3 regions of the Pseudomonas sp. ArH3a genome follow, and region 3 is predicted to be linked to each of the others. Evidence: riboswitches for the same ligand, from Rfam matches in the RefSeq annotation. Region 3 holds a riboswitch; each other region holds the start of a gene.
What was found. A riboswitch is a leader RNA that binds a small molecule or an ion and turns the genes downstream of it on or off. The one in region 3 is predicted to bind cobalamin.
Positions count from the first base shown of each region.

Region 1: it holds a riboswitch for cobalamin, as region 3 does, so the genes downstream of both, cobO (cob(I)yrinic acid a,c-diamide adenosyltransferase) here and K0P33_RS13770 (CbtB-domain containing protein) in region 3, are expected to answer to the same signal.
Region 2: it holds a riboswitch for cobalamin, as region 3 does, so the genes downstream of both, K0P33_RS21610 (ABC transporter substrate-binding protein) here and K0P33_RS13770 (CbtB-domain containing protein) in region 3, are expected to answer to the same signal.

Region 1 covers NZ_CP080330.1:5,088,190-5,098,778, reverse strand. The annotation lists gene K0P33_RS23275 (NlpC/P60 family protein) at 1-464, shown strand, start outside; gene K0P33_RS23270 (C40 family peptidase) at 609-1,148, shown strand; gene K0P33_RS23265 (sorbosone dehydrogenase family protein) at 1,296-2,609, opposite strand; cobalamin riboswitch at 2,709-2,957, shown strand; gene cobO (cob(I)yrinic acid a,c-diamide adenosyltransferase) at 3,036-3,647, shown strand; gene K0P33_RS23255 (cobyrinate a,c-diamide synthase) at 3,644-5,032, shown strand; gene bluB (5,6-dimethylbenzimidazole synthase) at 5,029-5,679, shown strand; gene cbiB (adenosylcobinamide-phosphate synthase CbiB) at 5,676-6,584, shown strand; gene cobD (threonine-phosphate decarboxylase CobD) at 6,577-7,566, shown strand; gene K0P33_RS23235 (cobyric acid synthase) at 7,563-9,014, shown strand; gene cobU (bifunctional adenosylcobinamide kinase/adenosylcobinamide-phosphate guanylyltransferase) at 9,595-10,116, shown strand; gene cobT (nicotinate-nucleotide--dimethylbenzimidazole phosphoribosyltransferase) at 10,113-10,589, shown strand, end outside.
Region 2 covers NZ_CP080330.1:4,724,317-4,734,905, forward strand. The annotation lists gene K0P33_RS21575 (amino acid aminotransferase) at 1-227, shown strand, start outside; gene K0P33_RS21580 (hypothetical protein) at 395-604, shown strand; gene K0P33_RS21585 (LysR family transcriptional regulator) at 711-1,583, opposite strand; gene K0P33_RS21590 (aldehyde dehydrogenase family protein) at 1,767-3,158, shown strand; gene K0P33_RS21595 (HAMP domain-containing sensor histidine kinase) at 3,223-4,242, opposite strand; gene K0P33_RS21600 (ATPase domain-containing protein) at 4,252-5,718, opposite strand; gene K0P33_RS21605 (hypothetical protein) at 5,715-6,149, opposite strand; cobalamin riboswitch at 6,266-6,460, shown strand; gene K0P33_RS21610 (ABC transporter substrate-binding protein) at 6,577-7,587, shown strand; gene K0P33_RS21615 (iron ABC transporter permease) at 7,584-8,588, shown strand; gene K0P33_RS21620 (ABC transporter ATP-binding protein) at 8,585-9,349, shown strand; gene K0P33_RS21625 (GNAT family N-acetyltransferase) at 9,489-9,986, opposite strand; gene K0P33_RS21630 (hypothetical protein) at 9,983-10,207, opposite strand; gene K0P33_RS21635 (hypothetical protein) at 10,357-10,589, shown strand, end outside.
Region 3 covers NZ_CP080330.1:2,982,999-2,993,587, forward strand. The annotation lists gene metH (methionine synthase) at 1-2,045, opposite strand, end outside; gene K0P33_RS13740 (fatty acid cis/trans isomerase) at 2,212-4,518, shown strand; gene K0P33_RS13745 (acyltransferase family protein) at 4,605-5,630, shown strand; gene nfuA (Fe-S biogenesis protein NfuA) at 5,689-6,273, shown strand; gene cobM (precorrin-4 C(11)-methyltransferase) at 6,385-7,131, opposite strand; gene K0P33_RS13760 (cobalamin biosynthesis protein) at 7,201-7,593, opposite strand; gene K0P33_RS13765 (CbtA family protein) at 7,590-8,297, opposite strand; gene K0P33_RS13770 (CbtB-domain containing protein) at 8,309-8,497, opposite strand; cobalamin riboswitch at 8,593-8,798, opposite strand; gene K0P33_RS13775 (IS110 family transposase) at 9,134-10,075, shown strand.

The sequences.
Region 1 (10,589 bases), 2.1 Mb from region 3:
CTGAGAAAGAACTCGCCGCCTTCGCCGGCAGCAAGCCTTACCAGCTTCCAGTTCTGGCCGACAGCATCCTCGAACGCGGCATGTCCCTGATCGGTACCCGTTACCGTTTCGGCGGCACCTCCGAAGCCGGTTTCGACTGCAGCGGCTTCATCGGCTATCTGTTCCGTGAAGAAGCGGGCATGAATCTGCCTCGCTCCACGCGCGAAATGATCAACGTGGATGCACCGTTGGTCGCACGCAAGAACCTCAAGCCCGGTGATCTGCTTTTCTTTAGTACGGCTGGCCGTGGTCGTGTGAGCCATGCCGGTATCTACTTGGGCGATAACCAGTTTATCCACTCCAGCAGCCGTCGCAGTGGCGGTGTTCGAGTCGACAACCTGGGTGACAGCTACTGGAGCAAAACCTTCATCGAAGCCAAGCGTGCACTCGCCATGGCCCCGACTACGGTTACCGCTAGTAAGTAAAGTTAAAGTGATACTTGAAGTTTGACGTGTAAGCGCTAGAATCCCTGGACATTGTTGTAATCCGTTCGCGCGAGCTTTGCTTGCGCGTTCTGGTTTTCAGCGCTCGGCAGCGAAAGCCGCATCCAGACCAGGATTGTTCTGCCCATGTCGACCTCAGCCCGCCTCATTCTTCTGGTGTGCGCCGCGCTTCTCAGCGCCTGCGCAAGCCGACCACCGCCGCCCGCCCCTGTAGCGGTCAAGCCTAAGCCGGTGTTCAACTACTCCACGCAAAATTTCTCGCCGGCAGCCGAAGACGTGCTCTTCCGTGCGCTGGGCCTGGTCGGCACGCCTTATCGTTGGGGCGGTAATACGCCGGACTCCGGGTTTGATTGCAGCGGCTTGATCGGGTTTGTCTACCGTGACGCTGCGGGCATCAGCCTGCCGCGCACCACCCGTGAATTGATCGTGATGCGTGCCCAGGATGTGAGCGAAAACAACCTGCAGACCGGTGACCTGATCTTCTTCGCGACCGGCGGCGGCTCACAGGTAAGCCACGCGGGTATCTACGTGGGCGAAGGGCGATTCGTACATGCACCGCAAACCGGCGGTACGGTGAAGCTCGATACCCTGTCCAAGGCCTATTGGCAGAATGCTTATTTGAGCGCCAAGCGTGTATTGCCTGCGAATCTGGCGCGCAACCCCTAGAAATCAAAATGTGGGAGCAGTGCTTTTGTGGGAGCCGGGCTTGCCCGCGATGCAGGCACCTCGGTCTTATCGTTAAACCGAGTTGATGCCATCGCAGGCAAGCCAACCCCCAAAAAAAGCCCGCTCCCACATTGGTTTTATGGCGTCTTACTTAGCCGCCGACACCCGCCACACCTTATTCCCCACATCATCGGCCACCAGCAAATCCCCCTGCTGATCAATTACCACGCCCACCGGCCGGCCCATGGCTTTTTCATCACTGTTGAGGAACCCCGTCAGCACATCCACCGGCTGCCCTTTAGGCTGACCACCCTCAAACGGCACGAAAATTACCTTGTAGCCACTGTGCGGCTTGCGGTTCCACGAACCATGCTGGCCGATAAACGCGCCGTTGCTGAACTGCGCCGGGAGTTTGCTGCCCTCAGCGAAGGTCAGGCCTAAAGACGCAGTGTGCGGGCCCACCGCATAGTCCGGGGCGATGGCCTTGGCGACCAGGTCCAGATTCTGCGGTGAAACGCGTATATCCACATGCTGCCCGTAGTAACTGAACGGCCAGCCATAAAACGCGCCGTCCTTGACCGAAGTGATGTAGTCCGGCACCAGGTCGCTGCCGATTTCATCGCGTTCATTCACCGCCGTCCACAGCTTGCCACTCTGCGGTTCCCAAGCCATGCCGTTGGGGTTACGCAAGCCGGAGGCAAAAATGCGGTGCTGGCCGGTGGCGCGGTCGACTTCCCAGATCGCCGCGCGACCTTCTTCCGCCGCCAAGCCGTTCTCGCCGACGTTGCTGTTGGAGCCGACACTCACATACAACTTGCTGCCGTCCTTGCTGGCCACCACGTTTTTCGTCCAGTGGTGGTTAATGCTACCGCCGGGCAAGTCGACCACTTTGGTGCCGGCGGCCTTGATTGCGGTTTCGCCCGGCTGATAAGGAAAGCGCAACAGCTTGTCCGAGTCGGCGACATACAAGTCGTTGCCGACCAAGGTCATGCCGAACGGCGAGTTGAGGTTCTCCAGGAACACCGTGCGCGTTTCGGCGACGCCGTCGTGGTTGGCATCACGCAGCAGCGTGATGCGGTTCGGGCTCGGCACGCCGGCGCCGGCGCGGCCCATGACCTTTTCCATCACCCAGCCGCGAATGCCCTTGGAGTCATCCGGCTTGGGCGGGGCGTTGGTTTCTGCCACCAGTACATCACCGTTGGGCAACACATACAGCCAGCGCGGGTGGTCCAGGCCTTCGGCAAATGCCGCGACCTGAGTACCGGCTGCGGCTGTCGGCTTCGCGCCCTCTGGCCAGCCAATCGCCGGGGCGATATTCACGGTGGGGATCAGGGTTTTGTTCGGCTCCGGCAGCTTAGGCGAGGGCCCGGTGCCGTCTGAGACCTTCAGAGTAGAGCTTTCACCGCAGGCGGCGAGGGTGCCTGCCAGCATGATCAGTAGGGCGAGTCTGGTTTTATGCATGGTTTTCTCCTTAATACCTGTAAGGGTAGAGGTGTTTGCCGGTCAGATCGTTCCAGTACAAGGCCAGCTTTAATTGACGCTCCACCCCCAACCCACTAACCTTCGCGGCTTGTTCCAGGTGCTCTGTGACCGGTGGGTCGACAGAGTGAAACAGGGAAGCCGGTGAGTGAGCGCACTTCTACACAGTGCTGCCGCAATTCCGGCGCTGCCCCCGCAACGGTAAATGAGTGAAAACGGTGCCTTTTGCCACTGTATCTACGTGATATGGGAAGGCGCACCGTTGGCCTGCTTTCTATAAAGGGAGGCCACTCATGAGTCCGGAGACCGGCCTGAAACATCCAACAGCATCACGGTGGGCGATGCTTGGCTGTCTGTTATTTCTTTTTCCTGCCCGCCGTTTTTGTCCAGCCCCAACGGAGAGCTGTCATGACCGATTCCCCCGACCGCGACGAACGCCACCTGGCGCGCATGCTGCGCAAAAAAGCCGTGATCGATGAACGTATCGCCAATTCCCCGAGCGAATGCGGCTTGCTGCTGGTATTGACCGGCAACGGCAAAGGCAAGAGCAGCTCGGCGTTTGGCATGCTCGCCCGCGCCATGGGCCACGGCATGCAGTGCGGCGTGGTGCAGTTCATCAAGGGGCGCAACAGCACCGGTGAGGAACTGTTCTTCCGCCGCTTCCCCGAGCAAGTGCGCTTTCACGTGATGGGCGAAGGCTTCACCTGGGAAACCCAGGACCGCCAGCGCGACATCGCCGCCGCCGAAGCCGCCTGGGCAGTTTCCCGCGAACTGCTGCAAGACCCTTCCATCGGCCTTGTGGTGCTGGATGAACTGAACATCGCCCTCAAGCACGGCTACCTTGATCTGGACCAGGTACTCAGCGACCTGCAAGCCCGCCCGCCGATGCAGCACGTGGTGGTCACCGGCCGTGGCGCTAAGCCTGAGCTGATCGAAATGGGCGACACCGTCACCGAAATGGGCATGCTCAAGCACGCGTTCCAGGCCGGTATCAAGGCACAGAAGGGCGTCGAACTTTGAATCAGCCCCGTCATTGCCCGGCCGTCCTGATCGCCGCACCGGCGTCCGGCCAAGGCAAAACCACCGTCACCGCCGCGCTGGCGCGTTTGCACCGCAACCTGGGGCGCAAGGTGCGCGTGTTCAAATGCGGGCCGGACTTTCTTGACCCGATGATCCACGAACGCGCCAGCGGTGCGCCGGTGTATCAATTGGACATGTGGATGGTCGGTGAGCAGGAAAGTCGCCGTTTGCTGTGGGAGGCGGCGGGCGAAGCCGACCTGATCCTGATCGAAGGCGTGATGGGCCTGTTCGACGGCACGCCCTCCAGCGCTGACCTGGCGCGGCACTTTGGCGTGCCGGTGCTCGGGGTGATCGACGGCACCGCCATGGCCCAGACCTTTGGTGCGCTGGCCTTGGGCTTGGCGCGCTATCAGCCCGACCTGCCGTTCGCCGGCGTGCTGGCCAACCGCGTCGGCACCCTGCGCCATGCACAATTGCTCGAAGGCAGCCTCACCGAAGGCCTGCGCTGGTACGGCGCGCTGTCGCGGGAAACCGGGATCGAATTGCCCAGCCGCCACCTGGGTCTGGTGCAAGCCAGCGAATTGAATGACCTCGACGTGCGCCTGGACGCCGCCGCCCAAGCCCTGGGCAGCAGTTGCGAAGTAGCCTTGCCGCCACCGGTGACCTTCGCCGCGCCTGAAGTGATCGAAGCCGAGCCCTTGCTGGCCGGCGTGCGCATCGCTGTCGCCCGTGACGAAGCCTTTGCCTTCACCTATGGCGCCAGCCTCGACCTGCTGCGGGCGATGGGCGCCGAGTTGTGCTTCTTCTCGCCGATTCACGATAGCGAATTACCTGACGCCGACAGCCTCTATTTGCCCGGTGGTTACCCGGAATTGCACCACCAGGCGCTGTCGGAAAACACCCCGATGCTCGACGCGATCCGCGCCCATCACGCCGCCGGTAAACCCATGCTCGCTGAATGTGGCGGCATGCTTTATTTACTGGACTCGCTGACCGATGTCGACGGCACCCGTGCCGAACTGGTCGGCCTGCTGCAAGGGGATGCGGTGATGCAAAAGAAACTCGCAGCCCTGGCCCTGCAAAGCGTCGAGTTGCCGGAAGGCGTACTGCGCGGTCACACCTATCACCATTCCCTGACCAGTACTGAGTGGCAGCCAATTGCTCGTGGGCTTAGCCCTAACGGCGGGCGCGGTGCTGAGGCGGTTTACCGACAGGGGCGGATGACGGCTTCCTACGTGCACTTTTACTTTCCCTCCAACCCTACGGCGGTGGCTGCTTTGTTTGCGCCGAGCCTTGAGAGTGCTATCGCAGGCAAGCCAGCTCCCACATCGACAGCGTTCGCAAATCAAAATGTGGGAGCGGGCTTGCCCGCGATAGGGCCATGACTGACAACGCCTACCCCCAAGCCGAACGCGACGCCGTCTACCGCGCCATCGCCGAACGCCGCGACATGCGCCACTTCACAGGTGGCAGCGTGGCCCCCGACTTGCTGCACCGCCTGCTCCAGGCCGCGCACCAGGCGCCCAGCGTCGGCTTGATGCAGCCCTGGCGGTTTATCCGCATCAGCGACCGCCCATTGCGCGGGCAGATTCAGCAACTGGTGGAAGAAGAGCGCGTGCGCACCGCCGAGGCGCTGGGCGAGCGCTCCGATGAATTCATGAAGCTCAAGGTCGAAGGCATCCACGACTGCGCCGAAGTGCTGGTGGCGGCACTGATGGATGACCGCGAACGCCATATCTTTGGCCGTCGCACCTTGCCGGAAATGGACATGGCGTCGTTGTCCTGCGCGATCCAGAATCTGTGGCTGGCGGCTCGTGTCGAAGGCCTTGGCATGGGCTGGGTCTCGTTGTTCGAACCGCAAGCCCTGGCCGACCTGCTGGGCTTGCCGCCCGGTGCCAAACCCCTGGCGGTGTTGTGCCTGGGCCCGGTCGCCGAGTTCTACCCGGCACCGATGTTGCAGCTCGAAGGCTGGACCGAACCACGGCCGCTGAGTGACATGTTGTATGAGAATGTGTGGGGAGTGAGTCAATGAGTGTGGCCTTGCTGTGTGTCGCTGCCGTGGCGCTGGATGCGCTGCTGGGCGAGCCCAAGCGCTGGCATCCGCTGGTGGCGTTCGGCAACTTCGCCGGGCGCATCGAGCAGCGTTTCAACAGCGGTGGCCGCGGCTGGCGCAGCCACGGCGTGACCGCGTGGTTTGTCGCGGTGGTGCCGCTGACCCTGCTGGCCACCGCGTTGTCATGGGCGCCGTATATCGGCTGGGCGTTGGAGATTCTGGCGTTGTACCTGGCGCTGGGCATGCGCAGCCTTGGCGAACATGTGATCCCGGTCGCCCAGGCGTTGCGCAGTGATGACCTGGATGAAGCGCGCAAGCGCGTGAGTTACCTGGTCAGCCGCCAGACCAGTGAACTGGACAGCACCGAAGTCGCGCGTGCCGCCACCGAATCGGTGCTGGAGAACGGCAGCGATGCGGTGTTCGCCGCACTGTTCTGGTTTGTCGTCGCTGGCGTGCCGGGCGTGGTGCTCTATCGCCTGAGCAACACCCTCGACGCCATGTGGGGCTATCGCAACGAGCGCTTTGAGCGCTTCGGCTGGGCGGCGGCAAAGATCGACGATGTACTCAACTATATTCCCGCGCGCTTGGTGGCTTTGACCTACGCCGTACTCGGCAAAACCCGCCTGGCGCTCAAATGCTGGCGCACCCAGGGCCCGACGTGGGACAGCCCTAACGCAGGGCCAGTGATGGCCGCCGGTGCGGGCGCATTGGGGGTGGAACTGGGTGGCGCGGCGATTTATCACGGTGAGCTGCATCAGCGCCCGCAACTGGGCGAAGGCCCGGCGGCGGATGCCGACGCTATCGACCGCGGCTGGCAACTGGTGCAGCGCGGTGTGTGGTTATGGCTGTTGATCCTCTGCGCGGGGGCGCAATTCTATGCTTGAACACGGTGGCCGGCTGCGTAAGGCAGTGATTCAGTACGGGATTGCCGAGGCGGATTGGCTCGACCTGTCCAGCGGCCTGGCGCCCTGGCCGTGGCCGATCCCTGAGATCCCGTTGCGGGCCTGGGCGCGCTTGCCGGAAACCGATGACGGCCTGGAGAAGGCCGCCAGCGAATACTACGGCGCTGCTCACGTGCTGCCGGTGGCGGGTTCCCAGGCAGCCATCCAATTGCTGCCGCGCTTGCGTCGTTCCGGCAAGGTCGGCGTGCTGTCGCCGTGTTATGCCGAGCACGCCGAAGCCTGGCGTCGCGCCGGTTACGTGGTGCGCGAGGTGCAGGAGCAGGAAGTCGACTTCTTTCTCGACAGCCTCGATGTGCTGGTGGTGGTCAACCCCAACAACCCCACTGGCCTGAGGCTGCCCCCGCAGCGCCTGCTGGAGTGGCACTCGCGACTGGCCCAGCGCGGCGGCTGGCTGGTGGTGGACGAAGCGTTTATGGACGTCACCCCGCACTTGAGCCTGGCCAGCCAGACCCACCAAGTCGGCCTGATTGTGTTGCGCTCGTTCGGCAAATTCTTCGGCCTGGCCGGTGTGCGCCTGGGCTTTGTGCTGGCGGAGCGCAAGCTGCTCAAATTGTTGGCCGAACAGCTCGGCCCGTGGACGGTCAGCGGGCCGACGCGGGTGCTCGGCCAAGTGTGCCTGCGCGATACGGCGGGGCATGCCCATCAGCGTAATCGCTGCATCGAAGCCGGCCAGCGCCTATTTGAACTGCTGGAGCGCCACGGCTTTCAACCCCAAGGCGGCTGCGCGTTGTTCCAATGGCTGATCACGCCGCACGCCGAACGCCTGCACGAATTCATGGCCCAGCGCGGCATTCTGTTGCGTCTGTTTATCCACGACAGCAGCCTGCGTTTCGGCCTGCCCGACACTGAGGCGGATTGGCTTCGACTTGATGAGGCCCTGGCCGCCTACAAGGACGCCGCATGAGTACGCTGATGGTGCAAGGCACCACCTCCGACGCCGGTAAAAGTACCCTGGTGACCGCGCTGTGCCGCTGGCTGGTGCGCCAGGGCGTGGCGGTGGCGCCGTTCAAGCCGCAGAACATGGCGCTCAACAGCGCCGTGACGGCTGAAGGCGGCGAGATCGGCCGCGCCCAGGCCGTGCAAGCCCAGGCCGCTAACCTCGCGCCGCACACAGACATGAACCCGGTGCTGCTCAAACCCAACAGTGACACCGGCTCCCAGGTGATCATCCATGGCCGCGCCGTGACCAGCATGAACGCCGTGGCCTATCACGACTATAAAGCCATTGCGATGCAGGCAGTGCTGGCCTCCCACGCGCGGTTGAGCGAGGCCTACCCGGTGGTGATGGTGGAAGGCGCGGGTTCCCCGGCAGAGATCAACCTGCGCGCCAATGACATCGCCAATATGGGCTTCGCCGAAGCGGTGGATTGCCCGGTGCTGCTGATCGCCGATATCAATCGCGGTGGCGTGTTTGCCCATCTGGTCGGCACCCTGCAATTGCTTTCGCCGACCGAGCAGGCGCGGGTCAAGGGCTTCATCATCAACCGCTTTCGTGGCGATATTGCGCTGTTGCAGCCAGGTTTGGATTGGCTGGAAGCGTGCACCGGCAAGCCAGTGGTGGGCGTGTTGCCTTACGTCATGGACTTGCATCTGGAAGCCGAAGACGGCATCGACCAGCGCCAGATCGACAAGGCCGCGCAGGTGCTCAACGTGGTGGTGCCGGTGTTGCCGCGTATCAGCAATCATACGGATTTTGATCCGTTGCGCCTGCATCCGCAGGTGGATTTGCAGTTTATCGGCCCGGGCCAGCCCATTCCGGCGGCTGACCTGATTATCTTGCCGGGTTCGAAAAGTGTGCGCAGCGATTTGGCGTACCTGCGCGCTAATGGCTGGGACACGGCCGTGGCGCGGCATTTGCGTTATGGCGGCAAGGTGTTGGGGATTTGCGGTGGGTTGCAGATGCTCGGTGAGCAAGTGCATGACCCGCTGGGGTTGGAAGGGCTGGCCGGGTCCAGCGATGGGCTGGGGTTGCTGGCGTTCAGCACGACGCTGGAGCAAGAGAAGCAGTTGCGCAATGTGCGTGGGCGGTTGTTGCTGGAGGATGCTGAGGTCAGTGGCTATGAGATCCATGCGGGTGTGACCTCGGGCAGTGGCTTGTCGCGTGCCGCGGTGTTTTTGGATGATGGCCGAAGTGATGGCGCGCAGAGTGAGGACGGGCAGATTCTTGGCACCTATCTGCATGGGTTGTTTGAGACGCCGGCCGCTTGCAGCGCCCTATTGCGCTGGGCTGGTTTGGAGTCTGTGCAGGAAGTGGATTACCACGCTTTGCGCGAGCGTGATATTGAGCGGTTGGCGGACTTGGTGGAGAACCATCTGGATACCGGCTTATTGCGCAAGCTGTGCGGGATTTGACGGTGTACACATGGACTTTAGGTGGGAGCGGGCTTGCCCGCGATGGCGCCCGGCCAGCCAGCCACTATTCAACTGATGCACCGCACCCTAAATGTGGGAGCGGGCTTGTTCGCGAAGGCGGTGGGTCGGTGTACATATCCATTTCTTTGGTAACGGCGACCTATGGTTCCGCTCTTACAGCGGGTCACTTTTGGAAAGACCCAAAAGTAACCAAAAGGTCTTCGCCCCACCACTCGGCACCTCGCCTAGGCTCGGTGTGCCCGAACGCAGGCTTGAATCCGTGGGCCGCCGCGATGGGCCATCCTTGGCCCAGCGCGGCTAACCCGGCGTCCTGCCGGGTTACCCACGTATTCAAGCCTGCGTTCGGCCAGCGTGGTTTAACGGGGCGACTGAGATCAAAGTCAAAAGCCAGATCAACAGCCAGATCAAAGGCCAGATCAAAAGCAGATCTGCTTTTCTGTGGGAGCTGGCTTGCCTGCGATGGCGGCCTGCCAGCCAGCCACTATTCAACTGATGCACCGCTCCCACATTTGACGGTGCCCACTTCAAGCGACCGGCCGGCCAATAAAGGTGCCTTCCCATGTATCAGTTGATCCTCGGCGGTGCCCGTTCCGGTAAGAGCCGTCTCGCCGAAAAGCTCGCCAGTGAGAGCGGTTTGCCCGTTACCTATATCGCCACCAGCCAGCCGCTGGACGGTGAGATGAACAAGCGCGTCGCGCTGCATCGCCAGCGTCGCCCCGATCACTGGGGCTTGATCGAGGAACCCATCGAGTTGGCGCGCGTTCTGCGTGAAAACGCCGCCGCCGAGCACTGCCTGTTGGTGGATTGCCTGACCCTGTGGCTGACCAATCTGCTGATGCTCGAAGACCCGGCGCGTCTGGCGCTTGAGCGTGACCAACTGCTGGAAACCCTGGCTTCGTTGCCAGGTGAAATCATTTTTGTCAGCAACGAGACCGGTCTGGGTGTCGTGCCGCTGGGCGAATTGACTCGCCGCTATGTGGATGAAGCCGGTTGGCTGCATCAAGCCTTGGCTGAGCGCTGTCAGCGTGTTGTCCTGACCGTCGCCGGCCTGCCCCTGACTTTGAAAGGTACTGCGTTATGACTGACACTTGGTGGCTCAACCCCTGCAAGGCCGTCGACGCTTCGGCGCATGAACACGCGCTGGCTCGCCAACAGCAACTGACCAAACCGACCGGTTCTCTCGGTCAGCTGGAAGCCGTGGCGGTGCAGTTGGCCGGCTTGCAAGGCCAGGTCAAGCCGTTGGTGGACCGCGTGTGGATCGCGATTTTCGCCGGTGATCATGGTGTGGTCGCAGAAGGCGTGTCGGCGTTTCCCCAGGAAGTGACCGGGCAGATGCTGCACAACTTTGTCACCGGCGGCGCGGCCATCAGCGTATTGGCGCGGCAGTTGGATGCGCAGCTGGAGGTGGTCGACCTGGGGACGGTAACGCCGTCGCTGAACCTGCCGGGTGTGCGTCACCTGAACATCGGCGCGGGCACGGCCAATTTCGTCAACGGCCCGGCGATGACTGAGGCTCAGGGTCGCTTGGCCCTGCACGCCGGTCGCGACAGCGCG
Region 2 (10,589 bases), 1.7 Mb from region 3:
GTGAGCAGATGGTGGCGGAACTGGCCAAGGCAGCCCCGGGCCACGACTTCAGCTTCGTCGGCCGCCAGCGCGGGATGTTCTCCTACTCCGGCCTGACCGTTGAGCAAGTCACCCGCCTGCGCACTGAGTTTGGTATCTACGCACTCGACACCGGCCGCATCTGCGTGGCGGCGCTGAACCAGGCGAACATTGGTGCCGTGACAAAGGCGATTGTTCAGGTGCTGTAAGCCTGTAATGGTTGTGATGAAGGGGAAGCCATTTAGTGGCTTCCCCTTTTTTGTGGCGAGCGGGCTTGTCGATTCGACAAGCCCGCTCGCCACAGGAAGAAAACCTCGCTGCTTGCCGCAACCAGCCCTAGACTGAACCCCGACTGCCCCTTTGCTGTGAGAGCCCTATGAGAAACGACGACCTGGACCTGCGCGCTGACCGCGACGAACTGCATGACTACACCCCGCGCGCGCCGCAAGCCAAGCGCGAGAAAAGCCTGGTGCTGCAAGTGGCCCTCGGCGTGTTCCTCGGTGGACTGGCCTTGTGGCTGGTGCAGTTGGGTGCGACGGCGATCATGGCCAAATTGGCGATGGGCACCTTCCAGTTCGGCGGTTAACAAAGATCAACGGTGGGAGCTGGCTTGCCTGCGATAGCGTCAGACCTGCTGATACCGCTATCACTGATACACCGTTATCGCAGGCAAGCCAGCTCCCACACGGGATCTACTTCGCCTGCAGAACGCTCTCCTCCAACAACTTCACAAAACTGTTCAAACTCTGCGACACCGTGCCCCGGCGCCAGATCAGCCAGGTATTCAGGATGCGGAACGCGTCGCTCAACGGCCACACACTCACCGCGGTAAACCCCGGCATGCTCTCCAGCATGCTGCGCGGCATCAGCGCCAGGCCGGCCCCGGCGCTGACGCAGGCGAGCATGCCGTGGTAGGACTCCATCTCGAAGATCTTGCCCGGCACCGCGCCGTCCTGTGAGAACCAGCGTTCGAAGTGATGCCGATACGAGCAGTTCGAGCGAAAGGTGTAGATGCTCTCCCCCGCCACATCCTGCCCGCGCGTGATCGGCGCGTGGTGCAGCGGTGCGATCACCACCATCTCTTCCTCAAACACTGCCACGCCCTCCAGCGTCGCATGCAACACCGGCCCATCGACAAACGCCGCCGCCAGGCGCCCGGACAACACGCCCTCGATCATCGTGCCCGACGGCCCGGTGCTCAGGTCCAGCTCGACCTTGGTGTGCTTCTGGTTGTACGCCGCAAGCAACGCGGGGATACGCACCGCCGCCGTGCTCTCCAGCGACCCCAGGGCAAAAGCGCCCTGGGGCTCCTCCCCCGCCACCGTGGCGCGGGCTTCTTGCACCAAATCAAGAATACGCCGCGTATAGCCGAGGAAATTCCACCCGGCCGGTGACAAGCGCAGGCGGCTCTTCTCGCGGATAAATAGCTCTACGCCCAGGTCCTGCTCCAGCTGCTTGATGCGCGTGGTCAGGTTCGAGGGCACGCGATGAATCAACTGCGCGGCCGCGCTGATGCTGCCTTGCTCGGCAACGGCCTTGAAGATTTCCAGCTGCACCAAGTCCAAGTCATTCTCCCATCGTGAAGGTGATCGTTCGCACGCTCTGCGTGGGAATAGCGCCCGGAGCGCTGCGTCCCAACCCAAATATCATTCTCAATTTGAGAACGAACCCCTCAATATTATTCAGTTTCCAGAAAACATACATCCCCGTAGGCTCAATCCATTCCACTCATTCAGCCGGACGGTGCCATGAACGCTATCACTCACCAGACCCACGCCTTGTCGATCAACCCCGCCAACGGCGAAACAGTCGCCAGCTACCCTTACGAAACCGAGGCGCAACTGGACGCCGCGCTCAACCGCGCCACCGCTGCCTTCCGCACCTGGCGCCGCCAGCCGGTGAGCCAACGCGCCGAATGGCTGCTGGCCTTGGCCGCTGCCCTGCGTGATCAAGCCGAGGACATGGCGCAGATGATCACCCTGGAAATGGGCAAACCCATCGCCCAGGCGCGTGCCGAAATCGAAAAATGCGCGCAACTCGCCGAGTGGTATGCCGCCCAAGGCCCGGCCATGCTGGCGCCAGAACCGACGTTGGTGGACAACGGCAGCGCGCAGATCGAATACCGCCCGCTGGGCCCGATCTTCGCCGTAATGCCGTGGAACTTCCCGGTGTGGCAAGTGCTGCGCGGTGCCGTGCCGACCTTGCTGGCCGGCAATACCTACGTGCTCAAACATGCACCCAACGTGATGGGCAGCGCCTACCTGATCCAGCAAGCGTTCCAGAAAGCCGGTTTCGCCGAAGGCATTTTTGAAGTGGTCAACGTGACGAACAACGGCGTCTCCCAGGCCATCGCCGACCCACGCATCGCCGCCGTCACCCTCACCGGCAGCGTACGCGCCGGCATCGCCATCGGCTCACAGGCTGGCGCGGCGCTGAAGAAATGTGTGCTGGAACTGGGCGGCTCCGACCCGTTCATCGTGCTCAATGACGCCGACCTCGACGCCGCCGTGCAGGCCGCTGTGATCGGGCGCTTCCAGAACAGCGGCCAAGTCTGCGCCGCCGCCAAGCGCCTGATTATCGAAGAAGGCGTGGTGGACGCCTTCACCGCCAAATTCCTCGAAGCCAGCCGCGCGTTGGTGATGGGCGACCCGACTGCGACCAGCACCTACGTCGGCCCAATGGCCCGCTTCGACCTGCGCGACGAGCTGCATGGCCAGGTCCAGGCCACCTTGGAAGAAGGCGCGACCCTGTTGCTGGGCGGCAACAAAGTCCCCGGCGCCGGCAACTACTATGAGCCGACCGTGCTGGCCAACGTCACCGACCAAATGACCTCGTTCAAACAGGAACTGTTCGGCCCCGTGGCCTCGATCATCACCGCCCGCGATGCCGACCACGCCGTGGCCCTGGCCAACGACAGCGAGTTCGGCCTGACCGCCAGCATCTTCACCACCGACTCGGCCAAGGCACGGGATATCGCCAACCAGCTGGAAACCGGCGGGATCTTCGTCAACGCCTTCAGCGTGTCCGACCCTCGGGTGGCGTTTGGCGGTGTGAAAAAGAGTGGGTTCGGGCGGGAGTTGTCGCACTTTGGCGTGCGGGAATTCTGCAATGCACAGACGGTTTGGTTGGATCGCAAGTAAGTCAAATCCTTCTGTGGCGAGCGGATTGTTGTGGCAAGCCCGCTCGCCAAAAGGACGGCGCTAATCAGGCATTCAACAACGGCAACGTCACCACAAACTCACTGCCACAGCCCTTGCCCTCGCTGATGGCGGTGACCTTGCCGCCATGCGCCTCCACCAGCTCGCGAACCACCGTCAAGCCAATCCCCAAGCCAGAGCAGTTAAAGCCGATGGCGTGCTCATCCTGCACGTAAGGATCAAAGATAAACGGTAGCGCCTTGGCCGACACACCAATGCCGTTGTCAGCAATGCTGATCCTCAACTCATCCGCCACGCTGACAGACATCACAATGGTACCGCCCACCGCCGTGTATTTGGCTGCATTCGCCAGCAGGTTATGCAGAATTTGCGCAAGGCGCCCCGCGTCACCCATGAGCATCAAGCTGCCGTCAGGCAGGTGGGCATCGAACCGCTGATTTTTCGCGCGCATCACCGGGCCGCACGCATCAATGGCGCTTCTCAGAATCTGCAGCATGTCGACCTCCCTGCGTTCGATGTGCAGCTTGCCCGTGCTGACGCGGGACACGTCCAGCAAATCGTCCACCAGTTGTGAAATATGCTGCACCTGGCCTTCGATCAGCTCACGCATGCGCGGCAGCTGGTCGCTCGGCAGCCGGACCATGCGCTCGGCGATCATGCTGATCGGTGTTAACGGGTTACGCAGCTCATGCGCGACCATCGCCAGGATTCTTTTCTGCTGGCCCAGCGCACGCTCGGCGGTCGCCTGCAGGTCTTGGGCGCTGAGTGCCGCGATCACCAATTGCGCATTCGCCTCGCGAAGCTCCTGGTAAAGGCGCTGCTCCTCCACACGCGGCAGATTGACCGCGTCTGACTGCGCGAGAAGAATCGCCAGCACCAATTGCTGATTGGCCTCGATCACCTGCTCGACGTGCTGGGTATCCACCAGACGGCTGCTGGCGTCAGTCAATTGCTGTTGCAGGGCGGCGAGTACGGCGCGCGCCTCCACGGTTTTTTGCCCAAGCAGGAACAGTTCGTGAGCAGCATTCTTCAGCTCACTGTCATTCTTACGGCCGCCGTCACTCATGAGTCGGGCTCACACATGTTTGGCTCCCGTCGAAATTTTCTTGGTCGGCCGCCCGCCCAGCAACCCTTCCTGCTCGGGCAGCATGTCGCGGATCTGCAGGCCGTTATCGTCGATGTGGTACTGGCGCAGTTGATCGGAATGGGCACTGGCGCGCACCTTGACCACCGCCATGATGCGCAGTAAACGGCTCTCGACTTCGATATAGCGCTGCACAATGATCGCGTCGGTCAGGAACGCGGTGCCGTAAGGGCTGAAACGCAGGTCGGTGTAGCGGTCTTCCAGCTCCGAGGTCATCAATACACTGACCCCCACAGCGGTCAGCGCAGTCACCATGCGTGACAGCGACTCGCGAAAGTCCGCGCGAAAGGTCGGCGCCAGCGCCAGTTCAAAGCCCGACAGCGAGTCGATGACGACGCGGGTGGCGTTCAAACGGCTGATTTCGCCGAGCAGCAATTGCACGATTTCGTCGATGGACAGGTCCGGCGAGCGGCTGTCCACCAAACCAATCTTGTCGCGCTTGATCAACTCGGCCAATTTAGGGTTTTGCGAATGGTTGGGCCGTTGCTCAAACACCGCAATCACCCCGGTTTCGCCGTTGCGCGCGCCTTCGGCCAGGAAGGTCGCCGCCAGGATGCTCTTGCCCGAGCCTGATGGCCCGGCCACCAACAGCGAATACCCGCGAGGCAGGCCGCCACCGAGCATCTCATCGAGTGCCGGCACGCCCATTTTCAGGCGGGTGATCGGGAACGTCGATGGCGCGTCAACTGCGCGATTGATAGCAGCCGGCGGGAACACCTTGACGCCCGAAGTGGCAATACGGAAGGTGTGCAGCCCCGGCAAGGTCGGTTGGCCACGCATCTTCATAATTTCCATCTTGCGCACCATCGAGTTGCGCTCGACGCTCTGGCGCAGCCAGATCAGGCCGTCGGCCACGGTGAAAATCGGGTTGGTGTCGGTTTCGGTGAAGTATTCCCCGATCAGGAAGGTCGTCGCCTGCCACGTGGTCATCAACATGCCCAGTTGCTGGATGAACTGCGGCAGGTTGTTGTTCGGGTTGTGCTGGGTCTGGCTGGCCAGCACCACGGAGCGAAACGAGTCAACAAACACCAGCGACGGCGAATGCGCCTCGACCTCGCTGACAATGCGCCGCAACACTTCGTCCAGGTCGCCGGCCAAGGTGTCGTCGGCCAGATTGATGTAGCGAATCGACTGGTTGATCGCTTCGCTGTCGAAAAAATCGAACTGCTGCTGATAACGCAGCATCTTCAGCGGCGGCTCCCCGAGGACGGTAAAGAACAGCGCTGGGCGCTCTGGTGTGGCCAGGGCAAACATCATCTGGTGCGCCAGGGTGGTTTTGCCACACCCAGGAGGGCCTGCGATCAAGTTGAACGAAAACTCCGGCAGGCCTCCGCCCAGGACCTCGTCCAGTCCTGGCACACCCGTGGCCAGACGGTTGATAGTCACTTTGGTGCTCATGGCGAAATTTCCTGCGAAGAGGTGTCGCTCGAAGAAGGCTTCCACACGTCAACCAGCAGACGTGCGGTGAGTGAAGGCCCGATCAGCGTGGTCAGAAGCTCGTAGAGGGTTGTCAGCAACACCTCACCGAAAAACAGCGCATCGGTTTCGTTCTGCTCGACGAGTACGGATTTGAGGGCAATCAGGTCCATCGCGGCCGGCACGCTGTCATAGGTGCCGGCCAGGCGTGGACGGGGCGAGACGCACAGATGGAAGCTGCGGCGGTACAGCGCGGCGACGCCTTGCTGGCCGATAATGGGCGCCAGTGCTGCGCCCATATCCTGCAAAATGGAAACAATCGCCGTGGCGATGCTTGCAGTGTCAGCGTGCGGACCAACACGGTGCGCCAGAGAAGCTACGATCCGGCGGCTCTCTTCGCTATGCGTGGGCATGTCTGACTAATATCTGATGAACAGAGACTGATGGTACACCCTATGCCAAGGGATAGAGACCCCAGTGGCTGCAACAGGCCAATTGCGCGGATCAGGCTCCCCCTCGTTGCCATGATCGACTACCATACCGCGCCGGTTCCCAAACGGGACTAATAGGGAATTCGAAGCGCAGCCCATCGCGCCAATCGAAACTGCCCCCGCAACTGTAGGTGCTGAGCCTGCTCCACATCGCCACTGGGCATTGCCCGGGAAGGCCGGAGCGAGGCGACGACGCATCAGTCAGGAGACCTGCCGGCCCAGCTACATCACTGACCGGCGGGGTGTCCGGGAAGGCCATCCGTGCCCTGCAAAACCTGCAGCGTCCGTGGGTGTATTTCCGAGCCGTACCTCCCCTGTTGTCACGTACGGTTCTCCCGGAGATTGCCCCATGCTGCCACGCGTTACCGCCCTGATCACCGGCCTCGCCTTCTGTGGCCTGGCCCACGCCACACCGACTGCTTACCCGCTGACGGTGCAGAACTGCGGCAGCACCCTCACCTTTCAGCAAGCGCCCGCGCGCAGCGTGACCATCGGCCAGGCCGCCACCGAGATGCTCTATGCCTTGGGCGTCGCCGACACCGTGGTTGGCACTTCACTGTGGTTCAACAGCGTATTGCCGCAATTCAAGGCTCAGAACGACAACATCGAGCGCCTGGCCGACAACGAGCCGAGCTTCGAAGCGGTGATCGCCAAGCGCCCGCAACTGGTGGCCGCAGAGCTGGAATGGGTGGTCGGCCCGCAGGGCGTGGTCGGCACCCGCGAGCAATTCCACGAATTGAAAATCCCCACTTACCTGCTGCCCTCCGACTGCGAAGGCAAGGACAACCTCGTCGGCGCCGACGGCACGCGGCTGGAGCCGTTTCGCATCGACACTGTCTATAAGAGCATCAGCCAACTGGCCGAGATCTTCGACGTACAAGCGCGCGGCCAGCAGTTGAACGACGCACTCAAGGCGCGCCTGGCCAAGTCCGTCGCCACAGCCCAAGGCAAAGGCCTCAAGCAGGCCAGCGCGCTGGTATGGTTCTCCAGCGCCGAAATGGCCAGCGACCCGTACGTGGCTGGTCACAAGGGCATTCCCGAATTCATGCTGCAAACCCTCGGTCTGCGCAACGTCGTACAGTCTGATGAAGAGTGGCCAGCCGTCGGCTGGGAAACCCTCGCCAAGGCCAACCCGACCTTCCTGGTGATCGCCCGCATGGACCGCCGCCGCTACCCGGCCGACGACCATGAAAAGAAACTCGCCTTCCTGCGCAGCGACCCCGTCACGCGCAACATGGACGCGGTGAAAAACAACCGCATCATCATTATTGACGCCCTGGCGCTGCAAGCCAGCATTCGCATGTTCGACGGCCTGGAACAACTGGCCGGCGCCATCGACGGCTACGACCTGCACAAATGATCCGCTCCCTACTCGCCCTGACACTGCTGTTGCTCGCCGTACTCGCCGGCGTGGCCATCGGCGAAACCGCTATCGAGCCGCAGGTGGTGTTGCAAGTACTCGCCAATAAACTGCTGGCCGCCGGCTACGTGCTGGACCCGATCGACGAAGGCGTGGTGTGGAACTACCGCCTGACCCGCACCCTGGTCGCCGCCGCGTGCGGTGCGGGGTTGGCCACCTGCGGGGTGATCTTGCAATCGTTGCTGCGTAACCCACTGGCCGACCCTTACTTGCTGGGCATCAGCGCCGGCGCCTCGACCGGCGCGGTCTTGGTGGCACTGATCGGCGTGGGCGGCGGGCTGATTTCACTCTCGGCAGGTGCCTTTGTCGGGGCGATGGCGGCGTTCGCACTGGTGATTTTGCTGGCGCGCGCCAGCGGTTCTTCCAGCGGCACCGGCCAGATCATCCTCGCGGGCATCGCCGGCTCGCAGCTGTTCAATGCCCTCACCGCGTTCCTGATCACCAAGTCGGCCAGCTCCGAACAGGCGCGCGGCATTCTGTTCTGGCTGCTGGGCAACCTCAGCGGCGTGCGCTGGCCGTCGGTGTGGCTGGCGGTGCCGGTGGCGGTCGCAGGCTTGGCGGTATGCCTGTGGCACCGCCGCGCGCTGGATGCGTTCACTTTCGGCACCGACTCGGCAGCGTCGCTGGGCATTCCAGTGCGCCGCGTGCAGTTTGTACTGGTGGGCTGCGCGGCGCTGGTGACGGCGGTGATGGTGTCGCTGGTCGGCTCTATCGGCTTTGTCGGGCTGGTGATCCCCCACGCGGTGCGCCTGCTGGTCGGCACCGGGCATTCGCGGTTGCTGCCGGCCAGCGCCTTGGGCGGCGCGTTGTTTTTGATTGCCGCCGATGTGCTGTCGCGCACCTTGATCAAGGGCCAGGTGATTCCGGTCGGCGTGGTCACGGCATTGGTCGGCGCGCCGGTGTTTGCGTTGATCCTGATCGGCCGGAGGAATGCGCGATGACGGTACTCAGTTGCACGGGCCTGGGTTTTAAGGTGCGCGACGCCGAGTTACTGCGTGATGTTCACCTGGACGTGGCCTTAGGCGAAACCCTCGGCATCGTCGGCCCAAACGGCTCCGGCAAATCCACCCTGCTCAAACTGCTGGCCGGGTTACGCACGCCTGGCAGCGGCGAAGTGCGCCTGGGCGGCCAACGCCTGGGCGACCTGTCCCGGCGCGCCATTGCACGACAGCTGGCGGTGGTGGAACAACAGGCCGACACCGACGACGCCATCCGCGTGTTCGACGCCGTGGCGTTGGGCCGCACGCCCTGGCTGTCGGCGCTGAGCCCGTGGGCCGGCGCAGACGACGCCATCGTCAACCAGGCCCTGCATGACGTGGACGCCACCCACCTGAGCCACCGCGCCTGGCGCAGCCTCTCCGGCGGCGAACGCCAACGCGTGCACATCGCCCGCGCCCTGGCGCAACGCCCGCAGATTCTGCTGCTGGATGAGCCGACCAATCACTTGGATATCCAGCATCAACTGGCGATCTTGAAAGGCGTGCAGGCGCTGCCGGTGACCACCCTGATTGCGCTGCATGACCTGAACCAGGCGCTCACGTGTGATCGGCTGGCGGTGCTGGATCGCGGGCGGTTGGTGGCACTGGGCAAGCCGTTGGAAGTGCTGACGCCGCAGCGTTTGCAAGACACGTTTGGCGTGCAGGCGCATTACCTGACAGACCCGTTTGATGGGGCGCAGATCTTGCGGCTGCGCTCGAACTGATGAGCTAACAGCGGACCTCAAAACAACACAATTGAACTGTGGGAGCTGGCTTGCCGGCGATAGCGGTGGATCAGTGCCATATCCTTAGCTGACACACCGCCACCGCCGGCAAGCCAGCTCCCACATCAGGTCTTCGGCGCTATAGATACCGCTGCATATGCGTCGTCTGCCACACCGGATCGGCTTCGACATCGACAATCTCAAACCCCTGCCGCAGCCAAAAATCAATCGCCCCAGGAAGAAACGGATGGGTATGCAGGTAAACCACCTCCACTCCATCCGCCCGCGCCTTGGCCTCCAGTGCGCGGTATAACTCGCCTGCCAGACCAGAACGGCGAAACGCTGGAAGTACGAACAGGCGCACCACCTCCACCGTCTTGAGGCCTTGGTAATCCAACTGCGGAAAACGGCCGTCGTAGGGCAAGTAGCCAATGGCTGCGACGATCTGGCCCTCGGCGCGAGCGATCAGGAACTGGCCGTCGCCTTGAAGGTAGGTCGCTTCAAACCGTGCCAGGTCGTCCGGCATTCCCGTGGCGCTGAGCTTGGGGAAAAGCTCGGCGCGGGCCTCCAGCACGAAGGCCAGCACCGCAGTACTGTCCGCGGCAGTGACTGCCTGGAGGACGGGCCGTTGGTTCATAAAACCTTGATCTGGGTGATCCCCACCACCTCTGCCTGCTCCAGAATCTCCTCGGGCGTCGCATCCGCAGGCGGCAGGATCAGTCCATTCTCCGCATCGCCAAAATGCAATTGCAACACATGCATCGCCGCCTCATGCAATGGTAGTTCAGGCTGTTTGAGTTCAAACACGTGGGTGCGGGGCTCGTCGTTGAACAGGTAGTTCAGGGTGTATTCGCGCATGGTGGCATCCTTGTGAGGGGAGAGAAGCAGCTGCTTATCCTGACTTATTGATCAGGTTTTAAGTTCAACTACTTCACAAATCCGTCAGCGGGCAAGCCAATGTTTAGTCTAATGTACCGTTCCATGCCATTCGCAGAAAAGGCCCCCCTATGGTTAACCGTCATACCCGCTCTCGCGAGAGAATCGGCCAAGACCTAAGCCATGCACGCTTGCTGGTCGGCCAACGGCTTCGCGAGCTTTCGCATGACCAGTATTACTTCAACGATGAGAAAAGCGTCGACGACATAGGTTCGCTCGAGTGGCGATGCGACGACCTTGCGCACGTTACGATGTACCTGCTAAGCGATGGCGAAAGTGTCGGGGCGGATCTATCTGCGCTGGA
Region 3 (10,589 bases):
TCTTCGGTATCTTCGACGATGTGCGTGGTGATGCCTTTGACCAGCGCATGTTCCAGGCGCTTGTTCACTGGCCAACCGCGCCATTCTTCGGTCTCGGCTTCTTTTACGCTGCCGTCGCCCTTGTACTTGTCGGCGATGGCGAGGAGGGCGTCGGTGCCTTCCGGGGTGCGGTTGAGCACCACGTCTTCCACCGCATCGCGCAGCTCGGCCGGGATCTGGTCGTAGATCTCCAGCTGCCCGGCGTTGACGATACCCATGCTCAGGCCGTTGCGGATCGCATACAGCAGGAACACCGAGTGGATCGCCTCCCGCACCGGGTTGTTGCCCCGGAACGAGAACGACACGTTGGACACGCCACCCGAGGTCAGCGCATACGGCAGTTCGTCGCGGATGTAGGCACAGGCGTTGATAAAGTCGACGGCGTAGTTGTTGTGCTCTTCGATACCGGTGGCGACCGCGAAGATGTTCGGGTCGAAGATGATGTCTTCCGGCGGGAAGCCGACTTCATTCACCAGGATGTCGTAGGAACGTTTGCAGATCTCTTTTTTGCGTGCTTCGGTGTCGGCCTGGCCGGCTTCGTCAAAGGCCATCACCACCACGGCGGCGCCATAGCGCTTGCACAGCTTGGCGTGGTAAATGAACTGCTCGACGCCTTCCTTCATGCTGATGGAGTTGACGATGCCCTTGCCCTGGATGCATTTGAGGCCGGCCTCGATCACTTCCCACTTGGAGGAGTCGATCATGATCGGTACGCGGGAGATATCCGGTTCGCCGGCAATCAGATTGAGGAAGGTGACCATGGCCTTCTTCGAATCGAGCATGCCCTCGTCCATGTTGATGTCGATCACCTGGGCGCCGGCTTCCACCTGTTGCAGGGCGACTTCCAGGGCTTCGGTGTAGTTGTCTTCACGGATCAGGCGGGCAAAACGCGCGGAACCGGTGATGTTGGTGCGCTCGCCGACGTTGACGAACAACGAGCTGCGATCAATCGTGAACGGCTCCAGGCCCGACAGGCGGCACGCCTTGGGAATGTCCGGAATCGGGCGCGGCGCATAACCGGCAACGGCCTTGGCGATGGCTTCAATGTGGCCCGGTGTGGTGCCGCAGCAGCCGCCGACGATGTTCAAGAAGCCACTCTGGGCGAATTCTTCGATGACCTTGGCCGTTTCCGACGGCAATTCGTCGTACTCGCCGAACTCGTTGGGCAGGCCGGCGTTCGGGTGCGCGGAAACGTGGGTGTTGGCCTTGTTCGACAGCTCTTCCAGGTACGGACGCAGTTCGCTGGCACCCAAGGCGCAGTTCAGGCCCACCGACAGTGGCTTGGCGTGGCTGACCGAGTTCCAGAACGCTTCGGTGGTCTGGCCCGACAGGGTCCGGCCGGAGGCATCGGTGATGGTCCCGGAGATCATGATCGGCAGTTCGACATTCAGTTCTTCGAACACACCTTGCACGGCGAAGATCGCTGCTTTGGCGTTGAGGGTGTCGAAGATGGTTTCGATCAGGATCAGGTCGGCGCCGCCCTCGATCAGGCCTTTGGTGGCCTCGGTGTAGTTTTCCACCAGTTCATCAAAGGTCACGTTGCGGTAGCCGGGGTTGTTCACGTCCGGCGACAGCGAGCAAGTACGGCTGGTAGGGCCGAGCACGCCGGCGACGAAACGCGGCTTGGCCGGGTTTTCCAGGGTCTTGGCGTCGGCGACTTTGCGCGCCAGTCGCGCGCCTTCTACGTTCAGCTCAAAGGCCAGTTCTTCCATGCCGTAATCGGCCATGGAAATGCGCGTGGCGTTGAACGTGTTGGTTTCCAGAATGTCGGCGCCGGCATCCAGGTAGGCTTTTTCGATGCCGCCGATCACGTCCGGACGGGTGAGCACCAGCAGGTCGTTGTTGCCCTTGACGTCGCTCGGCCAGTCGGCGAAGCGTTTGCCGCGGTAGTCGTTTTCCTCAAGCTTGTAGCTCTGGATCATCGTGCCCATACCGCCGTCGAGGATCAGGATACGTTCCTTGATGGCTTGGTGAAGGGCTTGCAGACGAGCGCTACGATCGGACATGGGACTACTCTGGTCAGGCATTTCGGAGGGGGTGAATCATAGCAAACCTGTGCCGATTTAGAGCATGCCCAGGTTTTGCATGAATATCGTTCATGTTGGAGGCGGTCATGGCCCGGTAGAATCGCCGGCACTTCTCTATCGCTCGCATTGAATCGGGACCGGATACATGTCACTTCGCCTTATCGTCAGCGCCGTACTGGCCTTGATTGCCAGTACTGCCCAGGCAGACGCTTTACCGGTCAACAGCCCCGCCCCGGTGATTTCCTATACCCGTGACGTGCAGCCGATCTTCACCGAAAAGTGCGTGGCCTGCCACGCCTGCTACGACTCCGCCTGCCAGCTCAACCTGGGCAGCGCCGAGGGCGCGGCCCGTGGTGCCAGCAAAACACCGGTTTACGACGGCGAGCGCAGCCAGGCCGCGCCGACCACGCGGCTGTTCTATGACGCGTTCGGCAAACCAGCCTGGCAGCAGAAGGGCTTCTATTCGGTACTCGACGCCCAAGGCAGCCAGGCCGCCTTGATGGCGCGCATGCTGGAGTTGGGGCATAACGCGCCGCTGCAACCGAATGCCAAGCTGCCCGACGAGATCGTGCTGGGCCTGAATCGCGAGAACCTGTGCGCCATGCCCGGCGAGTTCAATGCCTACGCAGGCAGCCATCCCAAGGAAGGCATGCCGCTGGCGGTCACCGGCCTGACCGACCAGCAATACCAGACCCTGCAACGTTGGCTCGCCTCCGGTGCGCCGATTGATGAGCAAGGCCTGGCGCCCAGCGCCAAGGAAGCCTTGCAAGTGCAGCAGTGGGAAAACCTGTTCAACCAGCCCGGCGCCCGCGAAAGCCTGGTGGCGCGCTGGTTGTATGAGCATCTATACCTGGCGCACATTTACTTTGAGAACGGCGAGCCGGGGCATTTCTTCCAATGGGTACGTTCGCGCACGCCAAGCGGCCAGCCGATCGACCTGATCGCCACCCGCCGCCCCAACGATGACCCGGGCACCCAGGTGTATTACCGCCTGTGGCCGGTGCAGGGTGTGATCGTGCATAAAACCCACATCACGTACCCGTTCAGCGCGGCAAAAATGGCGCGGATCAAAGCGCTGTTCTACGCCGGTGACTGGCAAGTCAACGCCTTGCCGGGCTACGGCCCCGGGCGCCGGGCCAATCCGTTCGAGACGTTCGAGGCGATTCCGGCCAAAGCGCGCTACCAATTTATGCTCGATAACGCCGAATACTTCGTGCGCACCTTTATTCGTGGGCCGGTGTGCCGTGGGCAGATTGCTACGGATGTGATTCGCGACAACTTCTGGACCCTGTTCCAGGACCCGGACCACGACCTGTACATCACCGATGCGCGTTATCGCGGCCAGGCCACGCCATTGCTGGCGATGCCGGGGCAGAACGACGACGTGGGCAGCGTGCTCAGCCTGTGGTTGGCGTATCGCGACAAGCGCAACCAATACGAAGCCTTGCGCCGTGACAGCTACGCTGATTTGCCGCCACCGAGTTGGTCCAGCCTGTGGGCCGGTAATGACAATGCCTTGTTGAGCATTTTCCGCCACTTCGACAGCGCTTCGGTGAACAAGGGCTTGATCGGTGAGGTACCGCAGACGATGTGGCTGTTTGACTATCCGCTGCTGGAGCGCACCTATTATCAGTTGGCGGTGAACTTCGATGTGTTCGGCAACGTGTCCCATCAAGCCCAGACCCGGCTGTACTTCGACCTGATCCGCAATGGCGCCGAGCAGAACTTCCTGCGCCTGATGCCGGCGGATACTCGCGATGATTTTATGGATGATTGGTACCAGAACAGCGGCAAACTCAAGCTGTGGCTGGACTATGAAGCTATTGATGACGATAAACCGAGCGGGCTGCATTTGGATGAAAAGGATCCGAAGCGAGATTTTGCCAACCAGTTGTTGACGCGCTATGGCAACCTGAACGCTAGTCCGGATCCGATCAACCGCTGTACCGGGGCCTATTGCTCGCGCGATGGGATTGATCCAGCGTTACAGGATGCGGAGCAGGCGCTGAGCCGTCTGACGTCGCGGCCGGCGGCGGGGCTCAAGGTGATTGATCAGTTGCCTGAGGCTACGATGCTGCGGGTTGAGACGGCCAATGGTCAGCGGGTGGTTTACAGCCTGCTGCGTAATCGGGCGCACAGTAATGTGGCGTTTTTGTTGGGTGAGGCTTATCGCTATCAGCCGGGGTTGGACACGTTGACTGTCTATCCGGGCGTGCTGAGCAGTTACCCGAACTTCATGTTCAATATTCCGGCGCAGCAAGTGCCGGAGTTTGTGGCAGCGATGGAGAATGCCAAGGATGCCAAGCGGTTTGAGAAGATTGTCGACCGTTGGGGCATACGCCGCAGCCATCCGCAGTTCTGGCAGTACTTTCACGACTTGTCACAGTACATCCGCGAAACCACGCCGGTGGAAGAGGGGGTTCTGGACATGAACCGGTATGAGAACCTATAAGTATTGCAGTGACTCAGTCATCTCTCTAAGCGAGTGCTGAAGCAGTCGGGTATCTATCTTGCGGGATTGGAACAGGTATTCCGATGATGCTGATTTCAGTGCAGGCGCTACGTGCCTTGGCAGCGTGGGTGGTGGTGGGGCACCACTTCATGCAGGTTTTTTTCAACTTTGAGGTCCATGGCCCGCTGGAGTATCTGTTTGCCGACAAAGGCGCCGTTGGCGTGGATATTTTCTTTGTCATCAGTGGCCTGGTGATTTTCCTTGCGAGCGCAGACAAAGCCCTGACACCGTGGCGTTTTATGCTTATGCGCGTGGCAAGGATCGCGCCGGCATATTGGTTCTATACCCTGCTCATGGCCCTGCTGATCGTGGCGGTGCCCGCGATGTTCCCAAATGATGAGTGGGTGCTGAGCCACGTGGCCCTGTCGATGCTGTTTATCCCTGCCCAGCACCCCGCGGGCTTTGGGATCTATCCGCTGTTGGACGTCGGCTGGACCCTCAACTTCGAGATGCTGTTTTATCTTCTGTTCGCCTTGGCCTTGTGGGTTCGTACGTCGTATCGGTTTTGGGTGGTGGCCGGGCTGCTCTATCTTGTGTGCGGCATCATCAGTCCGGCTTTGAACCTGGCCGGCGGTTTTTACAGCAACGACATTGTCCTGGAGTTTCTGATGGGCATTGTGATCGGCATGCTGTATCGCCGTGGTCTGTGCCGGGCCAGGGCGTGGCTGCCGTTGTTGGGTATCGTGGGTGCGTTAGTAGCGATTTATATCGGCGCAGATGTACCCCGTTCGCTGGAGTGGGGCGTGCCCAGCGCGGTACTCGTCATCAGCTGTGTGACACTGGAGCCTTACTTCAAGGGCTCGCGCCTGTTGAAGATGCTCGGGGATTGCTCTTATTCGGTGTATTTGATCCACACGATGGTGCTGTACGCTGGGCGATGGGCTGCGGAACACACGGGCATAGACCCTTATGCGATCCTGCCCGTTTGCATCGCAGTGACGGCATTGTGTGCATTTGCGAGCTACCAATGGCTGGAAAAGGGCAGCTATCGCGTGTTCAAGCGTTGGTTTGGCATGGATGACCCGACACGCCTTTCCCGACAAAAACACTAGGACTTTGTGCCTCTGTAATGTTTGGCGTAAACTGCCCGCAAGCCTGTGAGGAGTTTCCATGACTGCCATAACCATTACCGACGCCGCCCACGATTACCTGGCTGACCTGCTGTCCAAGCAGAACACCCCGGGTATCGGCATCCGCGTCTTCATCACCCAGCCCGGCACCCAATACGCTGAGACTTGCATCGCCTACTGCAAGCCTGGGGAAGAAAAACCTGAAGACACCGCCCTGGGGCTCAAAAGCTTCACCGCGTACATCGACAACTTCAGCGAAGCTTTCCTCGACGACGCCGTGGTCGACTACGCCACCGACCGCATGGGCGGCCAGTTGACCATCAAGGCGCCCAACGCCAAGGTGCCAAACGTCAACGCCGACAGCCCGGTCAACGAGCGCATCAACTACTACCTGCAAACCGAAATCAACCCGGGGCTGGCCAGCCACGGCGGGCAGGTCAGCTTGATCGACGTCGTGGAAGACGGTATCGCCGTACTCAAATTCGGCGGTGGCTGCCAAGGCTGTGGCCAGGCGGACGTGACCCTGCGCGAAGGCATCGAGCGCACCCTGCTCGAGCGCATTCCTGAGCTCAAGGGCGTACGTGACGTGACTGACCACACGCAGAAAGAAAACGCCTACTACTGAGTAAGGTGTTCACTGCGAACAAAAAACGGCGCCCCGTGAGCGCCGTTTTTTTATGTATGTAATTCAATGCTTTGCAATATATATCTAACAAAGATGATCAACTGTGTTTTATCAGGGCCGATAGAGGTGCGCGTGACCCGCGCGATACAGCGACGACTCGCTGAAGCTGTCGTTCGCCAGCACCCGACCCACCACAATCAGCGCCGTACGACGGAAACCCTTGGCGGCCACTTTCTCGGCAATGTCCACCAACGTACCCACCACCCAATCCTGATCCGGCCACGTCGCGCGGTGCACCACGGCAATCGGGCAATCCGCACCGTAATGCGGTAGCAGCTCAGCAACGATCTTCTCCAGATGATTAACCCCCAAGTGAATCGCCATGGTCGTGCCGTGGCGCGCCAGGCTGTCGAAATCCTCACCGGCCGGCATGCTGGTTTTATCGGCGTAGCGGGTCAGGATCACGCTTTGGGCGATACCCGGCAGGGTCAGTTCCGTCTCCAGCAATGCCGCGCAGGCCGCCACCGCCGTGACGCCTGGAATGATCTGAAAGGGGATATTCAACTCACGCAAATGACGGATTTGCTCACCAATCGCCCCATACAGGCTGGGGTCGCCGGAGTGTACGCGCGCCACATCATGGCCCTTGGCATGGGCTGCCGTGATCAAGTCGATGATTTGCTCGAGGTGCAATTCGGCGCTGTTAACCACCTGTTTCGCCTGATGGCCCTCCAATACCGCCGCCGGCACCAGCGAGCCGGCATAGATGATCACCGGGCAGCTGCGGATCAGCCGCTGGCCTTTGACGGTGATCAATTCCGGGTCGCCGGGGCCAGCGCCGATGAAGTAGACGGTCATGGGAGTTCCTGTTGAAAATCGGGCGAGCATGAAGATTGCTCATGATCGAGAAGGGCGATTATCGGGTTTTTAGTCGGCGCAGGCTAATGCAAAGGTGGCCTGGGCGACTTTTTTGCGCGTGATCAGCAGGCGGGCAGGGCCGTGGGAGAGCTGTTCAGCCAAGGCCAGCGCGGCGCTTTCGGCGATGCCGTAACAGCCGGTATGGGCAAAAGCGACCTCTGATTTGTGGCTAAGACGGTGTTCAAAAACCGTCAATTGTGCGGCGCTGAAACAGTGCAATGGCAGGTTCAGCACCTTTGCTAGAGCGAGCAGCCCAGGTTCATTCTGCTTGCGGTCAAGACTGGCCAGCGCGGTGATGCGATGGCGTTCGATACTGCCCTCGGCGAGGGCAGTGTCGAGCAGGCCCAGCAGGGTGTGAACATCACAGCCCCGCTGGCAACCCAGGCCGACCACCAGGGTCATGCCGAGTATTGACCGTCGCGGTTGCGGCGGAACAGCCAAGCGCTGATCAGACCCAAGGCCAGCCAGAAGGCGACGTTGGTCAGCTGCGAAGCGATTTTGAATTGTGCTTCCAACGCTTCTGGAGCCAGCATCGAATGCACTTCAGGCTGCGGCGCACCGATCAGATGCGGCACGGCCAGGATCGCCACGCCCAACACTTTGAGCAGCCAGCTGCGGCCAAACACCAGCAGCGCGATACCGGTAGCGGTGGACGCAGCCGTGCCAATCCACCAGACCTGACGTTGGGCCAGGTCAGCGGCGGCGGTGCCCGGCAACTCCGGCGGCAGGCCCAGGGTCGGCGCGAGTACAAACGTCGCGTAACCGGCCAAGCCCCACAGCAAGCCTTGAGCCGTGCGGGTCGGTGCGCGCAAGGTATAGAGACCGGCCAGCATCAGGGCAAAACCAACCGCCACCACCAGATTACCGCCGGTAGTCGACAACACACGTTGCCAGCCGTTTTCCGGCTCCCAGGCTTCCGCGTCGTGGGTGTGAGCGGCGGCGCCTTGTGCATGTTCATGGGGTATTACTTCGGCAGCGGCCGGGGCGTTTTCAAAGGTTTCCGCCTGCAGAATCAGCGGGGCGACCCAGAAGCTTTGCAGCAGAGTCAGCAACAGGGCGGCCAGCAAGCCGGTGAAGCCTGCGGTTTGGGCGATACGCTTGATCATGTCGGCAGGTCTCAGTGGCACGGGAACGCGGCGCTGTGGCGGGTATCGTGGGCGGCGTTGTGCACCGCTTCGATATGCGAGAAACCGGCGAAATACACCAGGCACGCGCCGAGGATCGACGCACCGATGGCGGCGGTCAGGCGTTGGCTCAGGGTGGTGGTGCTGCTGGCGGTGTGCGAGGTGCTGCTGATGATCGACATGGCGCGTCCCTTCTGGGTGTCAGGGTGAAACGGGCGCATGGAAACCCCGCGAGCCGGGCACGCGGGGTTCTGAACAGCGCCCGCCCACCGCGGGTTTGTTATCTGATTTTTCGGGCCGGTCTCCGGGCTTGCGAGGGACACTGGGTCTAAAAAGCATCGCCTTCCCATGCCTTGCAGGCACAGTGGCTGTGACGCTTCGCTCGCTTACCGTTGCGGGGGCAGCACCGGACTGGTCATGTATGCATGATTTACCGGTTTCCCGTTTCACCCTGTGAAGGGCACCCGAAACAAGATGTGTAGGAGAGCATGGGGGTGGGAGGGGAGTCAATTGGGAGTTTTTTTGGGGTACATATCCGTTGCTGCGGCAACGGCTTCGTAGGGTTCCGCTCTTACAGCGGGTCACTTTTGGAAAAGAGCCCCAAAAGTAACCAAAAGGGCTCTTGCCCCACCACTCGGCACCTCGCTTAGGCTCGGTGTGCCCTTGTAAGATGATTTTCATCTGCTTCAGACCGTTATGCCCTCGGATTTCGAGATCGTGAGTGAGCGTGGGTCGAAGCAGATTCCTTCCTAAACTAGTCCGAACGGTTGCCAGGGCGCGAAGCCCGATTCTGCAAGGTTGGACGTGAGGAAAACACCATGGACCATGACTCTGCGTTTGTCGGAATTGATGTTTCCAAAAACAAGCTCGACTCATTTGTCAGCACCACTGGCCAAGTCGAACAGTTTTTCAATACTCAAGAAGATATCCAGCGTTTAGCTAAACATCTCAAGGCTCAGGAGCCGGTTTTGGTGGTGTTGGAAGCAACTGGGGGATATGAGCGGCTTGCGGCTGCGGAGCTTTGCGCTGCGGGACTGCCAGTCGTTGTCGTCAACCCCCGCCAGGTGCGTGATTTCGCCAAAGCTACCGGTCGGTTGGCTAAAACCGATGCTCTGGATGCCCAGGTGATTGCGGAGTTTGCCCAGGCGGTCAAACCCGAGATTCGAGAGATGCCAGATGAACACACTCGTGAGCTGGCAGATCTACTCACTCGACGCCGCCAACTCATCGACATGATCGTGGCGGAGGAGTCTCGGCTGAAGCAGGCGGTATTCAAGGCACTTCGAAGAGACATCAAGGCACATATCACCTGGCTTCAAAAGCGGCTTAAAAGCACAGACGATGACTTGCACGAAGCCATCAAGGCTTCCCCGGTCTGGAAGGCCAATTATGATTTGCTACGCGAGGTCGCTGGTGTTGGCAACGTGCTCGCACTTTCGCTGCTGGCGATGGTTCCGGAGCTGGGCAAGGTTAATCGCAAACAAGTGGCTGCCTTGGTTGGTGTGGCGCCTTTTAACTGCGATAGCGGCCTCTACAAAGGGCGTAGACGGATATGGGGTGGTCGAGCTGAGGTTCGAAGTGTGCTTTACATGGCCGTCTTGTCCTCGAAGAGCCATAACCCGGTGATCGAGAGGTTCTACAACCATCTGCTTGCTGCAGGAAAGACGAAGAAAGTAGCGCTGGTTGCATGCATGAGAAAGCTGCTGACGATCTTGAATGCGATGGTGCGCGATCAAAAGCATTTCGCTGAAATGGCTTGAATTTCGACACGGTTGCTTCGGCTTGAATCCGTGGGCCGCCGCGATGGGCCATCCTTGGCCCATCGCGGCTAACCCGGCGTCCTGCCGGGTTACCCACGGATTCAAGCCTGCGTTCGGCCATCGTGGTTAACGGGGCGCCTCAGATCAAGATCAAGATCAAGATCAAGATCAAAAGCAAGAGCAAGAGCACGGCGGCCTAGTAGCCGACCTGAGTGGTAGAAGCAAAAGCAGGGCAAAAGCACAGCAGCACACTCTCTGTCTGATGTACCGAGATCCAACTGTGGGAGCGGGCTTGGCTGCCAGCACCGCAGTGCTCTGCTTTTCTGTGGGAGCTGGCTTGCCTGCGATGCAAGCACCTCGGTGTGTCAGGCATAACCAGCCGATGCCATCGCAGGCAAGCCAGCTCCCACATTTGATTGAGTTTCATCTTCCAAGATCAGGTCGGCTGTCAGGCCGCCTCGGCTTGCTTTTGATCTAACCACTCAGGTCGGCTACTAGGCCGCCGTGCTTTTGA